2 linked regions of the Nordella sp. HKS 07 genome follow. The protein of the gene in region 1 interacts with the protein of each later gene in a pairwise test. Links are inferred from orthologs where the notes say so. Each region holds a gene or a part of one and is shown in the gene's direction. Other genes may lie near its edges.

Region 1 (7,338 bases):
CCTGAGCTTCTGGCGGGTGAGCGCCAGGATGCTCGGGGTCTTCTCGGCCTTGAGCGCCAGCTGCCAGCATTCCGCCGTCTCCACCGCATCGCAGGGGCGGAAGACATGGAGATTGGGGATGGCGCGCAAGGCGGCCAGATGCTCGACCGGCTGATGGGTCGGCCCGTCCTCGCCGAGACCAATGGAGTCATGCGTCATCACATAGATCACGCGGATCCCCATGAGCGCCGACAGGCGGATGGACGGCCGGCAATAATCGGTGAAGACCAGGAAAGTGCCGCCATAGGGAATGACGCCACCATGCAGCGCCATGCCATTCATGGCCGCCGCCATGCCGTGCTCGCGGATGCCGTAATAGACATAGCGCCCGCCATAGTCGGCGGCGTTGAGGGCCTTGAGGTCTTTTGACTTGGTATTGTTGGAGCCGGTGAGGTCGGCCGAGCCGCCGATCGTCTCGGGCACCACCGCATTGATGACGTCGAGAGCGTTCTGCGAGGCATTGCGGGTGGCGAGCGCCGGCGGCTCCTGCGCCAGCTTCTTCTTGTAGTCGGCGATGGTGTCGTCGAAATTCGCCGGCAGGGCGCCCGCGATGGCGCGCTTGAAGTCGCTCTTCGAAGAGCTAGCGGCCAGGCGCTTTTCCCAGGCTTCGCGCTCGGCGCGGCCGCGCTTGCCTGCGGCGCGCCAGAAATCGATGATGTCGGCCGGAATCTCGAAAGGCGGATGGTCCCAGCCCAGCGTCTTGCGGGCGGCGGCCACTTCGTCGGCGCCGAGGGGCGAACCGTGCGTGGCGGCGGTGCCCTGCTTGTTGGGGGCGCCGTAGCCGATGATCGTTTTGCAGGCGATGAGAGACGGCTTGTCGCTGGACTGGGCCGCTTCGAGGGCAGCCGCGATCGCCGCGCTGTCATGACCGTCGATGATCGTGGTGTTCCAGCCCGAGGCGGCGAAGCGGGCGAGCTGGTCGGTCGAATCCGCCATCGAGACCTTGCCGTCGATCGAGATGCCGTTGTCGTCCCAGAGCACGATCAGATGGTTGAGCTTGAGATGGCCGGCCAGCGTGATGGCTTCCTGCGAGACGCCTTCCATAAGGCAGCCGTCCCCGGACAGTACATAGGTCTTGTGATTGACGAGATCGCCGCCGAAGCGGGCGTTGAGATGGCGCTCGGCGATCGCCATGCCGACCGCATTGGCGATGCCCTGGCCCAGGGGGCCGGTGGTCGTCTCGATGCCCTCGGCATGGCCATATTCGGGATGGCCGGCGGTCTTCGAGCCGAGCTGGCGGAAATTCTTGAGCTGGTCCAGCGGCATGTCCTTGTAACCGAGCAGGAACAGCAGCGAATAGAGCAGCATGGAGCCGTGGCCGGCGGAAAGCACGAAGCGGTCGCGATCCGGCCAGTGCGGGTCGGCGGCATCGAATTTGACGAAGCGCGAGAATAGCACGGTGGCGATGTCGGCCGCTCCCATGGGCAGGCCCGGATGACCGGAATTGGCCTTCTGGACGGCGTCCATGCTCAAAGCGCGGATGGCATTGGCATAGGTCCGGAGCTTGAGGCGCTCTTCATCCGAAATGAGGGTGGCGCTTAGGGAAGTCGCGGCCTGCGCGGCCGTGTCGGAGGTCATTGGGCTGCTCGCTCTCGGTGAATTCGGGGGGCCAGAGATAGCACCCAAGCCCCTTGAGTCAACCTCTGTGAACAAGATCGGAACCGGTTGCGCCGATGGGCCGCTGAGCTTAACTTAAGAGTCGCGCCGGAAGGGATTCGCAGAGGCCGGCCAGCAGTTGGGATGAAATGGCGGATACGCGCAAGCTCGACGAGGCATTGAATTTGTTCGACGCGGCGCTCAGGCAGTTCGAGGCCGCTGTCGCGCGGCAGAACGAGCGCAAGTCGCACGAAGAGTCGCTTGAAGCGGCGGCGGAGGCGCTGCGGCTCGACCGTTCGCGGCTCGCCCAGGAGCTCGACGGTGTGCGCGCCAAGGCCAATGACCTTGTTTCCACCAATCAGAAGGCGGTCGGCAAGATAGATGCGGCGATGTCGCGCATCCGTGCCGTTCTCCACAGCAACAGTGGAGGGTAAAGCCCGATGGCGCAAGTGATCGTCACGGTCAATGACCGCCCCTATACGATGCAGTGCCCGGATGGCGAGGAAGAGCAACTGCGCGAGCTCGCCAAGCTGCTCGATACTGAGGTGTCGCGCATCAAGAGCAATGTCGGCGCGGTGGGCGACATCCGACTCCTGGTGATGGCGGGGCTCATGGTCGCCGACCGGCTCTCCGAATCGGTCAGGCGTATCGAGGAGCTCGAGGACCAGTTGCGCAGCGCCCGCGAAGCCCGCAACGTCACGGCGCAGCAGGCCCGCGAAATGGAAGCGAAGTTCGCCGAGCGCATGGAAATCGCGGCGCAGCGCCTGCAGGGCCTGGCCGCCAAGATACCCTAGATCACGATCATCCTTTCGACCTGGCGCGCTTCAAGCGCGCAGCCGCTTACGATATGCGGCTTTTTTCACCTTGTTGCCGCAGCCGTTCATGGCGCACCAGCGCCTCCTGCCCGCGCGCGACAGGTCGAGGAAGAGGACCGAGCAGTGATCGTCGGCGCATTTGCGCACGCGGCCCATCATTTCGCCTGACAGGAGCTCGATCGCATCGCGCGTCACCATGGCGAGCACCGCGTCATAGGGCGTGTCGGATTCCCATCGGCTCGGGCCCCCAATAGCCGCGAGCTGCGGAACAAGCGGTGCTGCGCGTGCCGCGCTATTCAAGAGAGCGAGATCGGCCGGGTCGGGCTCGCTCTGGGCCAGCGCGGCGAGAACAAGCCGATAAAGCGCCTCGCGCAAGCGCCGGGCGCCGTCGAGTTCCACGGAGGTGACCGTGATGGTGTGGGGCAGGAGACCCGCCGCCATGCACCAGCGGCCGAAATCGGCTTCACTTTGCCAGCGATCGAAGGCCATATGGTCGCGATCGCCGACGGTTGCGATGAAATCGAGGCACAGGCGACCGGAGCGGAAGCGGAATTTCCAGTCCGATGGATGGATGTCGACCATGGGTACTTGTTTAACTGGTTCCACGTTGCTAGTCTAGCACCGGTTTAACCGGTGCCCACGGGAGGATCCATGCTGCAAGCCTGTCTCAACGGCGCGCGCAGCCGCCGCGACCATCCGCATATCCCGGTCACTGCCGATGACCTGGCGCGCGACGCCGCGCGCGTCGTGGCCCTTGGCGTGGCTGAGCTGCATGTGCATCCGCGCGACGCGCAAGGTCTCGAAACGCTCGACCCTGAGGCCACGGCTGCGGCGCTTGCGGCGATCCGCCGGGCGGTGCCCGGCATTCCAGTAGGCCTGACGACGCGTGAAGGCATCCGGGTCGATCCGCGCCGCGGCTTCTCCGAGATGGAGGCCTGGCAGGTGCTGCCCGATTACGTATCGGTCAATCTGAGTGAGGCAGATGCCAGTGACGTCATTGATCTGATGCTGGCAAAGAATATCGGCGTCGAAGCCGGACTCGCGACGGCCGCCGATGCGCGCAAATTCGTGTCGCTTGCATCTGCGAAAGACTGCCTGCGCATTCTGGTCGAGATCGATTTCGAGAAGACTGTGGCGAACGCGCTCGCGCTGTCCGACGAGATGATCGGCATCATCAAAGAGAAGCGGATTGATCTCCCGATCCTTCTCCATGGTTTCGATGAGACGATGTGGCCGCTCTACCGCAAGTCGCGCACGCTCGGCGTCGATGCGCGTCTCGGTTTCGAAGACGGCCTGACGCTTCCCGACGGGCGCATCGCGACCGGCAATCCGGCGATCATCGCCGCCGCGCGTGAATTGACTTGAGGGCGGCATGGGACAGTGGACTCTTTGCCGCCGGTCCTGGATTTCAGGACGGCTTGCGCTTAGATTAGGAGTCGGCGAGCTGCCCGGTACGTGAGGAGATCATTTCCCTAGGGCCTATACGATTCTCGCGGGAGCTGTCCCTAGGCTTGGCCGTGGCCTTGCCCACACGGCGCCCACCTACACTTGTAGGTACCCGGGATCGTCATTCTCCCACGGCCATGGCGGCCCGCCACTCGATATTTGATTGGCGCAGGATCTGTTCGGATGGCTGGATTCAGCTTATCCAGGTCATGCGCTCGTTCACGTTCACATCTGCCGATTCGATCGGACATGATGAAGGTGATCGGAACTAATAAGTAAGGCGCGTGATTGGACGGAATACGGGTGTCCGCTTTTCCTGATCACGCGCCGGTGACTTCGAAGCGAGGGATGACATGCAAGCTGCAAAGCGCTCCGGCGATCTTCTGGACCAAAAGCGCCGGGCGCGGACGGTTGCCAATGCGGCGCGCGCGCAGGCTCACAAGACGCTCAGCGACCGCGCCGGTCTCATGCTCGCGCAGCACGAACTGCCGATAGCGCGCAAGGGCGACATGGCGACCCTCTCGGGCTTCTACCCCTATCAGGCCGAAATCAACGTGCTTCCGCTCCTCGCGCGTCTCGTGAGCGAAGGCTGGCAGACGGCATTACCGGTGGTCATGGCGAAAGGCGAACCCCTGACCTTCCGCGCCTGGGCGCCGGGAGAGCCCACAGGACGCGGTATCTGGGACATCCCGGTCCCGATTGAAACCGCGCTCGAGCTTCAACCCGACGTGCTTCTGGTGCCGATGCTCGCGTTCGACCGGCGCGGCTATCGGCTGGGCTATGGCGGGGGCTTCTATGACCGCACGCTGGCCGAACTGCGCAAGCTCAAGCCGGTGACGGCGATCGGTGTGGCCTATGCCGAGCAGGAAATGGACGAGGTTCCCGTAGCACCCTATGACGAGCCGCTCGATTGGGTCATGACCGAGCGCGGCGTCATCGAGCCAAAGCGCTGATCCTCCATGCGGCTGTTGTTTCTAGGTGATGTCGTCGGCCGTTGCGGCCGGGAGGCGGTGGCGCGCGTGCTGCCGCAGCTGCGGGCGCGCCATGCGCCGGATCTCGTGGTGGTCAATGGCGAGAATGCCGCGCATGGCTTCGGCATCACCGAGGACATCTATAACGGCCTCGTCGATGCCGGCGCCGATGTGGTGACGCTCGGCAATCATTCCTTCGATCAGCGCGAGGCGCTCATCTTCATCGAGCGCGTTCCGAATATGCTCCGTCCCCTGAATTATCCACCCGGTGTGCCGGGCAAGGGCGTCGGCCTGTTCGTCACCAGGAGCGGCAAGCGCGTGCTGGTCATGAACATCATGGGACGGGTGATGATTGAACCGCAGCTCGATGATCCGTTCCGCGCGGTCGACCGCGAGCTCGAATTGTGCGCGCTCGGGCGCGACTGCGATGCGGTGATCATCGATTTTCATGCCGAGGCGACGTCGGAGAAGATGGCGTTCGGACATTATGTCGACGGGCGCGCCAGTCTCGTCGTCGGCACCCATACGCATGTGCCGACCGCCGACCATCACATCCTCAGGAACGGCACCGCCTATATGAGCGATGCCGGCATGTGCGGTGACTATGACTCGGTTATCGGAATGGCGAAGGAAGAGCCGTTGCAGCGCTTCACGCGCAAACTGCCGATCGAGCGCATGCGCCCGGCCGAAGGCGAGGCGACGGTCTCAGGCGTCGCGGTCGAGACCGACGACGTGACCGGTCTCGCCCTCAAGATTGCGCCGGTCCGGATCGGCGGACGCCTTTCCGAAGCGCAGATCGACTTCTGGTAGCTTAAACGGCCTTCGCCTTGGCGATGCGGGCAGGCTGGCCGGCACGAGCCTCATGCGCCAGCTGGGTCATGACATTCACCGCCTGGGCCCATTCAGTTTGAGCACTCGCGGTATCGCCGCGTCCAAGCGCGTCGCTGCCGGCCCTGATATGTGTCTCGGCGCCCTGCGAGAGGTCGCTCAGCGTCGCGATGGCGGCGAAGGCGCGGCCCGAGGGGGCGGCGTTTGCCAGCGAACGCACTTTCTTCAAAGCCGCGGAACAGGCGGCCCCAGCGAGGCCTTCCGCCGCAAATACAATCTGTCCAGCTGAACCGGGGTTGATCTTCATGATACGCTCCTCGTTACTAACCCTTTGCCTCAAATTGAGCGAACCGACTTAAGGACGGGTTAAGTGCACAGAGACGGTATTTTACGATGGATTTACTATGCCGGACCGCTTGTTAATCTTGTGCGGAGGGGGCTATAACGCCCCCGATAAGGGACATATTCGAGGATCCATGGCAGGTCATTCCCAGTTCAAGAACATCATGCACCGGAAGGGTAAGCAGGATGCCATCCGGTCTCGGTTGTTTTCCAAGCTTGCCCGCGAAGTGACGGTGGCGGCGAAGAGTGGTCTGCCCGACCCCGAGAAAAATCCACGCCTCAGGCTCGCGGTGCAGAATGCCCGTGCCGAGAATATGCCGAGGGACAATATCGAACGCGCCATCAAGAAGGCGATGGGCGGCGATGCCGAGACCTATGAAGCGATCCGCTATGAGGGCTACGGTCCGGGCGGCGTCGCCATCATCGTCGAGGCGCTGACCGATAACCGCAATCGCGCGGCTAGCAATGTGCGTTCGCTCTTCGCCAAGTATAGCGGCAATCTCGGGGAAACGGGTTCCGTCGCCTTCATGTTCAACCGTATGGGTGAAATCACCTACAAGGCGGCGGCGGGTTCGGCCGATGCCGTCATGGAAGCGGGCATCGAGGCGGGCGCCGACGATGTGCAGTCGGACGAGAACGGCCATCTCATCCTGTGTGCCTTCGAGAGCATCGGCGAAGTGACGTCCACGCTCTCCACCAAGCTCGGCAATGCCGAGACGGTAAAGGTGGTGTGGAAGCCGCAGACCGTGACTCCGGTCGATGAAGAGACGGCGACAACGCTGATGAAGCTCATCGACGCGCTCGACGAGGATGACGACGTGCAGAACGTCTTCACCAATTTCGAAGTCTCCGACGACGTGATGAAGAAGCTCACCGCCGCCTGAGGCGACGCGTCAGCTATTTCAGAAACTCCAATACGGCTTGATTGAACAGCTGCGGATTCTGCAGCATGGCGAAATGGCTCACTCCCGGCAGGATCACCAGCTTGGCGCCGGGAATGGCCTTGGCCATCTCCACGTCATGCTCCTGGCGGATCGCCTCGTCGTGCTCGCCATCGGCGATGGCGACGGGGGCGGTGATCTTGGCCAGCTGCTCCGGCTTGTAGTCGGGCTGCGTCGCCCACATCTGGCTGATGGCGGCGACGAAATCGTTATAGTCCTTGGGCGTCTTCGACAGGCGCTCATAGTCCTGGCCGGCAATCTCGATGTATTTCGAGAAGGTCGGGTCCTTGTCGATATTCGGCTTGAGGCCGGCCACATTGGTGTTGGCGCCGAAGGCGAAGAGCCGGTCGAGGCGGTCGG
Region 2 (7,225 bases), 4.6 Mb from region 1 along the record:
ATGGCATCGATCCCAATCCCAACGCGTCCTGCGAGATCATCCAGGTCGGCTCGGTGAACAGCGAGGCCTGTCGCGTAGCCCTGGCGCGGCTAAAGCCCGACGCGGTGCTCGTCATCGGCACCCGCATCATCGGCAAGGAGACCCTGGCCAGCCTTACCGTGCCGGTGATCAATTTCCATTCCGGCATCAATCCCAAATATCGCGGCCAGGCGGGCGGCTATTGGGCGCTCGCCATGGGTGATCCAGACAATGCCGGGGTGACGGTGCATCTCGTCGACGAAGGGGTCGATACCGGCGACGTCCTCTACCAGGCACGCTTTCAGGCCACGGCGCGCGACAATTTCATCACCTATTTCTTCATCCAGGCGGCGATCGCCCGGCCCTTGGCCATCACTGCCGTGGAGGACGCGCTGGCGGGGCGTCTGAAGCCCGTCCAGGTCGATCTTCCGTCCCAGCAATTCTATCACCCGACCCTGTGGTTCTATCTGTGGACGGCCTGGACCAAAGGCGTGTGGTGACCACCTGAAGGCGTCGCCGGTCCTGGCCTGTGTCAGTATTGCCTCATTCTGCCTTAAACTTCCTTCGGAGCCTCCAATTTTCGTCATATTGCTTGGGTCTATGGAGTGCATGCGCACTGTGGAGGGCGGCGAATGAAGAAGACTGTCATAACCCTGGCTGCGGCGTTGACGCTCGGAGTGTCCTGGGCCGCGCTCGCCCAGGAGCAGGATCCCGCCCTGATCATTCCGGACGGCGCCGGCCAGCAGCAGGGACAGGCGCCTGACGAGCAGCCGCAGAAGAAGCGCAAGAAGCACGAGTCCGAGCAGCCTGCGGCCGAACAGCAGTTTGAGCAGCCGCAGCCCGAGAAGAAGAGAAAAAGGCAGGTCGAGCAGCAGGTCGAACAGCCGACCGAGCAGCCGCGGCCCGAGAAGAAGAGAAGGAAGCAGGTCGAACAGCCGGTCGAACAGCCGACCGATCAGCAGGCCGAGCAGCCGCAGCCCGAGAAGAAGAGAAAAAAGCAGGTCGAGCAGTCGGTCGAACAGCAGGCCGAGCAGCCGCAGCCCGAGAAGAGGAGAAAGAAGCAGGTCGAGCAGCCAGTCGAACAGCCGACCGATCAGCAGGCCGAGCAGCCGCAGCCCGAGAAGAAGAGGAAGAAGCAGGTCGAGCAGCCGGTCGAACAGCCGACCGATCAGCAGGCCGAGCAGCCGCAGCCCGAGAAGAAGAGAAAGAAGCAGGTCGAACAGCCGGTCGAACAGCCGACCGAGAAGCCGGCCGCAGCGGGTGTTCCTGCCGACGTGACGCAATATCTGTCCGATACGCGCCCGGCGAGCGAACTTACTGATGCCGAGCTGACGCAGCGCATGAGGACAGGCCGCAGCCTGTCGAAAATGCAGGGTCTGCCGGACGATGTCCGCCAGGAGCTTGCCAGCAAGGCCCGGCAGGCGCGCACCGAGGCAATCGCGCGGGAGCAGGGCAAGGGTGGCGGCAAGGCGGGCAACCAGCCAGTGCCCGGCCAGGAGCAGCCTCCCGTGGCCGAACAGCCGGCTGGTGAGCAGCCGGCTGGTGAACGACCGGCACAGGCGGGCGGTCAGGGCCAGGACATCCTGCCGGGCGAGCCGGCGGTCAATCCGGACAAGCAGGAAGTCCAGAAGCTAGACGGCAACAAGGCCTCGCCGCAGGCGGAGGCCAAGGCCAAGGACTATCTTGATGACGGCCGTTCCGGCGATCAGCTGAAGGACGATGAGCTCCGCGCCCGGGTCGACGGCATGCGCGATCTTCTGGCTGGCAACGAGCTGTCGCGAGACACCGAGCGGGCCTTGCGCGGCAAGCTCAGAGCTGAGCGCGACATCTTGCGCAACCGGGTGGCCCAGAAAGTGATCGTCGATGAGAAGAAGGTCGATGAGAAGGACCGCTTCCCGCGCCGGCGCGACCGCGACGACCGCCGCTGGAACGATTGGGCCGAGCGCGACATCCTGCGCGACCGCCGCCGCTCCGACGAGTTGGAAGAGGGCGAGTTGCGTCGCCGCATCGACATCTATCGCGTGGCTATCTATGACGACCGCTACAGCGCCGAGGAGCGGCGCTATTGGCGCGACATGATGGAGCGCGACCGGCGCTATCTGGGCGACTGGATGCGGCGCGACCGGCGTGAGCGCGAGCGTTATTGGTACGACCGGCGCGACCGCAATGAGATCAATATCGACATCAATATCATTCTGGGCCCCGACCGCGAGCTTCTGCCCGCGGCCTTCATGGACGAGATCGACGATGAGGAGTTGGAGGACTATCTGGTAACGGCGCCGCGCCGCAAGGTGGCGCGCCGCTATACCGTCGCCGAGATCGAGGAAGAGCCCGAAATCCGCACCGCCATGCCGGCCATCGAGATCGACAATGTCCATTTCGGTTTCAACGAAGCATTCCTGCGCGAGGAGGAGGTCGAAAGTCTCGACCGCATCGCCGAGGTGGTCGAGAAAATCCTGGCCGCCCATCCCGACGAGGTCTTCATGATCGAGGGGCATACCGACGCGGTGGGCTCCGACGCCTATAATCTGAAGCTCTCGCGCGAGCGGGCCCAGGCGGTCAAGAAGGCGCTCACCACCTATTACGTCATTCCTGCCCGGAATCTGGTGACGGTCGGTTATGGCGAGCGCTATCTGAAGATCCCGACCTCCGAGCCCGAGGAGGAGAACCGCCGCGTATCCTTCCGGCGCGTGACGCCTCTGGTCGGAGAGGCGGAGTAAGGCTTGAGAGCCTTTGCTGGCGCTACTTGAAGCTTGCCGGGGCCGCCGCTATAAGGCGGCCCCACCATTATCAGATCAAACCCAAGAGGAATTTTATGGCCAAGGAGCGCACGCTCTCCATCATCAAGCCGGATGCGACTCGTCGCAATCTGACCGGCGCCATCAACGCGAAGATCGAAGGCGCGGGTCTCCGGATCATCGCCCAGAAGCGTGTGAAGTGGAAAAAGAAAGACGCCCAGACCTTCTACAAGGTCCATAAGGAGCGTCCCTTCTACAAGGACCTGGTCAAGTTCATGACCTCCGGCCCGATCGTCATCCAGGTGCTGGAAGGCGAGAAGGCGGTCGCCAAGTATCGCGATGTCATGGGCGCCACCAACCCCGCCGATGCCAAGAAGGGCACCATCCGCAAAGACTTCGCGGAATCGATCGAGGCCAATTCGGTGCATGGCTCCGACAGCGCCGACAACGCCAAGAAGGAGATCAAGCTCTGCTTCAAGGCCACGGAGATCGTGGGCTGAGCTGATGTGGGTCGCCGTCTACATCCTGTCGATCGTCCTGGTGAACTGGCTCTTCGTAGCCGTGGCGCCTTGGCCGACCGTGTTCGGCGACCTTTATCTTGCCAATCTGGTGGTCGGCTTCGTCTTCGTGCTCCGTGACTATGGGCAGAGACAGGTCGGCCACAGGATTCTACTGGCGACGCTCGTCGCCGGCATCATCACCTACCTCATGGTCGATCCGGCGATCGCCATCGCCAGTATCACCGCTTTCGTGCTCTCCGAGATGACGGACTGGGCGATCTATTCGTTCACCAAAAGGCCGCTGCAGCAGCGCATCCTGATATCGAGCCTGGTCGCCGTGCCGCTCGACACGCTGGCCTTCCAGTATCTGGCGAATTACCTCACCCCCGCCGCCTTCTCGATGGAAGTGCTGAGCAAGGCGCTCGGCGTGTTCATCGTCTGGTATCTGCTCAAGCTGCGCGCCGCCAACGAGCCGGCGCCGGCGCACTGAAGCGCCGGGCGCTCTCATAGAAACGGTCCGGCACTCCAGCTCTTTGATGTACGCATCGGATTATCCGAAAACCGATGCTCTGATCAGGGCTGCGGCGGCGACGGCTCCACGGGAATCCCGCGTACCCTTTCGCGATAGGATATGTAGATCGCGCAGGCGATGAGAATGCCGACGCCGGTGAAGGTCCAGCGGTCCGGCAGATCGCCGAAGAACCACCAGCCGCAGACCACCGCCATGATCATCTCGGCATAGGCCATGGGCGCCAGGAGCGACGCTTCCGCATAGTGATAGGCCGCGATCACCAGGTAATGGCCGATGAAGGCGACGAAGGCGATGATGAGCATAAGTCCCCATTGCTCAAGGCTGGGCGTTACCCAGAAGAAGCCGACCATCAGAGTGGTGATGATCGGACCCGCCACATTGGTGTGGAACATGGTGACGATCGGATCGGTGCGGCCTGAGATCCGGCGGGTAAGGATTATGTAGAGGGCGCTGGTGGTGCCCGAAAGAAGCGCCAGCACCACGCCTTCATTGAGGACCTGGAAGCCCGGCCGGATGATGATCAGCGTGCCGATGAAGCCGATGACTACCGCGATCCAGCGGCGCAGTCCTACCTGTTCCTTGAGGATTACCGGCGACAGCAAGGTCACGGCCAGAGGCTGGACGAAGAAGATGGCCAGCGTGTCGGCGATCGGTAGATAGTACATTGCGAGGAAGAAGAACGCCGTCGAGGCGATGACGAGTGCGGCGCGGACCGTGTGCGTCACTGGAATATCGGTTTTGAGCTCGCGCACCGCGCGGTTCTTGAGCACGAGGGGCAAGTTGAGAAGGGTTCCGCAGAAGAAGCGGGCCCAGACGCTTTCCATCACCGGCATGTTCTGTTGCCCCAGGAGCTTCGCCGCCACGTCAAGGAAGGGCATGACGAGCATGGCCGCCAGCATCAGAAGGATGCCGGTCAAGGGAGCATTTTGCTGTTTTGGGGAAGCGGGCATACTATATCATGGGAAGGGACGGTTGGGCCCCTCTACAGGGAGGACCGCGCGATGACAATGCGGATCGCCGCAATCCTGCTTTGCCTCTGGATTAGCCCGGCATGGGCCGTCGAGAGCAGCGGTGGACCTGTCCGTACCATGCTCACCCTCTCCAGCCAGACAGTCGATGTCGAAGTGACCTGGCTGCAGACTGGCGGCGTGGTGCAACTCAAGATCGTCTCCACCGAGCCGGTTCCGGAGGATAAGCGCGACGACGTGCTTCAGGCGGCGCGCCAGCTTCTCCGCGCCAGCCCCGGCGGCAGCAACAGGGTGATTATTTCGGACACTGGCAAGCTGGTCGGCAGCTTCCGACTGACCGGCTGGCAGAAGCCATTTACGGCGAATGACCTGACGCTCGGAAAGCCGTGATTTAGCGCGTTATGAGAAAGGCGATTCCCTAGCGCGCCAGGAGTTCCGGCCGGTATTCGAAATGCATCGTGTCGAAATGATACCACCGGCCGCCCCAGATGAAGCCGTGGCGTTCAAAGACATCGACGATCTCCGCCGGAATCCGGTTGGTCCAGGTGACCTTCCTGTCCTTGCCGGCTTTGCTCCAGCGCCAGTAATTGGCGAAATCGGTATTGAGATCGATCGACGCCCCATAGGCATGCGTGGACAGGCGCGTGGTGCCGGCGATCGCCCGGCAATTGAAGGTGCCGGCCGAAGGGGCCAGGTACTTTTGCATCGCCTTGGGGAGCTTCTCGAGATCGCGCGACACCGCCTCCAATGCCTTGTCGACGCCCTGGCGGGTGGTGATCAGAACGCTGCCGCCGAACCACGGGACCCTGCGCATCTTGAGCGCCGCCGCACCCTGGCGGCAGTCACCATAGATCTCGCGGAAGAGGCTTTCGACGCGCACGCGCCCCGGATCGGCATTGAAAGCGGGCGCCGCCGGCTTGGCATGGGCAGGATAGGGAAAGGCGAACATGTCGTCGATATCGGGCTCGTCCAGGAGCTCGTCGAAGCTCTTGTCGCGGCGGCCATCGGAGATCGGGATCGTGGCGCCCGATTTCAGTGTCAGCTTTGTCTTGTCGTAATCCAGGATCACATCCGGGTAGGCGCGCTTGAGCCGGGCGAGATGATCGGCGAGGCCAGATGGAGGCGCGCCATAGGTCGCCTCGGCGGACGCGCCTGAGACCGCCAGGCAGAGGAGCAGGGCTGCAATGGGAAACTTCACTTCGCCTTTTCGAACTTCTGGATCAGCTCGACATTTTTGGCTTCGATAAAAGTGAGCTCGACCTCGCCATATTGCGGCCGGTACCAGTCGAACTGCTTGAAGTAGGCTGAGACTTCCTTGCGCACGAATTTACGCCCGCGCCGTGCATAGATCTCATTGCGGGCATTGCGCAGCTGCGCCTTGTCGAGGGCTTTGAGCTCCTGAGCCGTCAGGAGACGGCGGTCCGAATCGGCGAACAGAAAGCCCGCCTGTGGCGCCGACTGGTTCATCTCGAACTGCCGGATCAGCGCGACATTCTTCTTTTCGACCGCATTGATCTTGGGCTCGTAGCTCGTGCCCTGATACCAGCTGAACTTCTCGAAATGCGCGCGCAGCGACGGATCGTTGAAGATGCGGCCATTGCGGGCGAAGATCTCGTTGCGGGCGAGCCGCAGCGTCGCGGCGTCTTTGCCTTCGAGATCGGCGGGGCTCAGCAGTTCCTCGCTCGATTGCGGGAAGATCACGCCGATATCGGCATCGGGCTCGGGCGGTGTCAGGTCGATCACCTTGCCGGGCGAAATCAATGGTGCCGCGGCGGCAGCCGTAAAATAGAAGCTCTTGGTCAGCGAATTCTCGAGCCATACCGTCTGGCGCCCCTCGGTCCGCTCGCGCACATGCAGGCTCACCGCCCGCATGACATCGGCCAGTTCCTCATTGACCTTAGCCATGTTGTCGAGCAGGCCCTCGGCAAAGGGGCTGTGATTGCCGCTGCCGTCGAGCGCCACCATGCCCTGCGCGGTCGAGAAGGCGATGAGCATGTCCTGGCTGCGCGCTTCGGTCTCTTCGGGCTTCTCGATCACCGTGGCGCCGCGGCTTTCGAGCGGGTTGTTGCGGCAGGCATCGAAAAGCAGCATCTTCACATTCGCATGCGTGCTGGAAAGAGTCTGCAGCATGCGGTCGGTGGCGAGCGCCTCCTTGTCGATCTCGTCGAAATTACTCATCGAGAAGTCGGTCGGCAGCATGAAGCTGCGGCCGTTGATCATGGCGCCATGGCCGGCATAGTAGATGATGGCCGCCTCCGCGGCGATGCCTTCCGGCACGAATTCGTCCAGCGCCTTCTGTGCGGTAGCGAGATCGCTGTCCATGACGATAGTGACGGTGAAGCCGAGTTCGGACAGGCTTTTGGCGACGGCGCGCGCATCGGCCACCGGGTTGCGCAATTCATAACCCGGCCGGTAGGCGGAATTGCCGATGACCAGAGCGATGCGCTGTGTGGCGTCCGCATAGGCCGA

Evidence for each region. The genes of interacting proteins can lie anywhere in the genome.
Region 2: the proteins of G5V57_RS03430 (region 1) and ndk interact in binary tests that used the Escherichia coli proteins (3 or more experiments, as listed by UniProt). The link is inferred for Nordella sp. HKS 07 from one-to-one orthologs.

What each region holds. Positions count from the first base shown.
Region 1 is NZ_CP049258.1:712,152-719,489, reverse strand. What follows is about bases 3,055-6,049. They hold G5V57_RS03430 (5-formyltetrahydrofolate cyclo-ligase), read left to right. Parts: upstream 3,055-4,249; coding sequence 4,250-4,849; downstream 4,850-6,049. Other genes in these bases: G5V57_RS03420 (hypothetical protein), read right to left, coding at 5,679-6,002; G5V57_RS03425 (TIGR00282 family metallophosphoesterase), read left to right, coding at 4,856-5,677; G5V57_RS03440 (3-keto-5-aminohexanoate cleavage protein), read left to right, coding at 3,102-3,815. In the rest of the region: tkt (transketolase), read right to left, coding at 1-1,617; G5V57_RS03455 (DUF4164 family protein), read left to right, coding at 1,785-2,069; G5V57_RS03450 (cell division protein ZapA), read left to right, coding at 2,076-2,429; G5V57_RS03445 (ABATE domain-containing protein), read right to left, coding at 2,460-3,032; G5V57_RS03415 (YebC/PmpR family DNA-binding transcriptional regulator), read left to right, coding at 6,172-6,921; G5V57_RS03410 (alpha/beta fold hydrolase), read right to left, coding at 6,935-7,338. UniProt on the Escherichia coli protein: Involved in the removal of 5-formyltetrahydrofolate.
Region 2 is NZ_CP049258.1:5,316,189-5,323,413, forward strand. Bases 1,663-4,544 are described here. They hold ndk (nucleoside-diphosphate kinase), read left to right. Parts: upstream 1,663-2,833; coding sequence 2,834-3,256; downstream 3,257-4,544. Other genes in these bases: G5V57_RS25010 (OmpA family protein), read left to right, coding at 1,663-2,738; G5V57_RS25020 (VUT family protein), read left to right, coding at 3,261-3,746; G5V57_RS25025 (DMT family transporter), read right to left, coding at 3,830-4,544. Outside these bases: G5V57_RS25005 (formyl transferase), read left to right, coding at 1-518; more of G5V57_RS25010, read left to right, coding at 651-1,662; more of G5V57_RS25025, read right to left, coding at 4,545-4,705; G5V57_RS25030 (hypothetical protein), read left to right, coding at 4,790-5,146; G5V57_RS25035 (M15 family metallopeptidase), read right to left, coding at 5,175-5,954; G5V57_RS25040 (YARHG domain-containing protein), read right to left, coding at 5,951-7,225. UniProt on the Escherichia coli protein: Major role in the synthesis of nucleoside triphosphates other than ATP. The ATP gamma phosphate is transferred to the NDP beta phosphate via a ping-pong mechanism, using a phosphorylated active-site intermediate.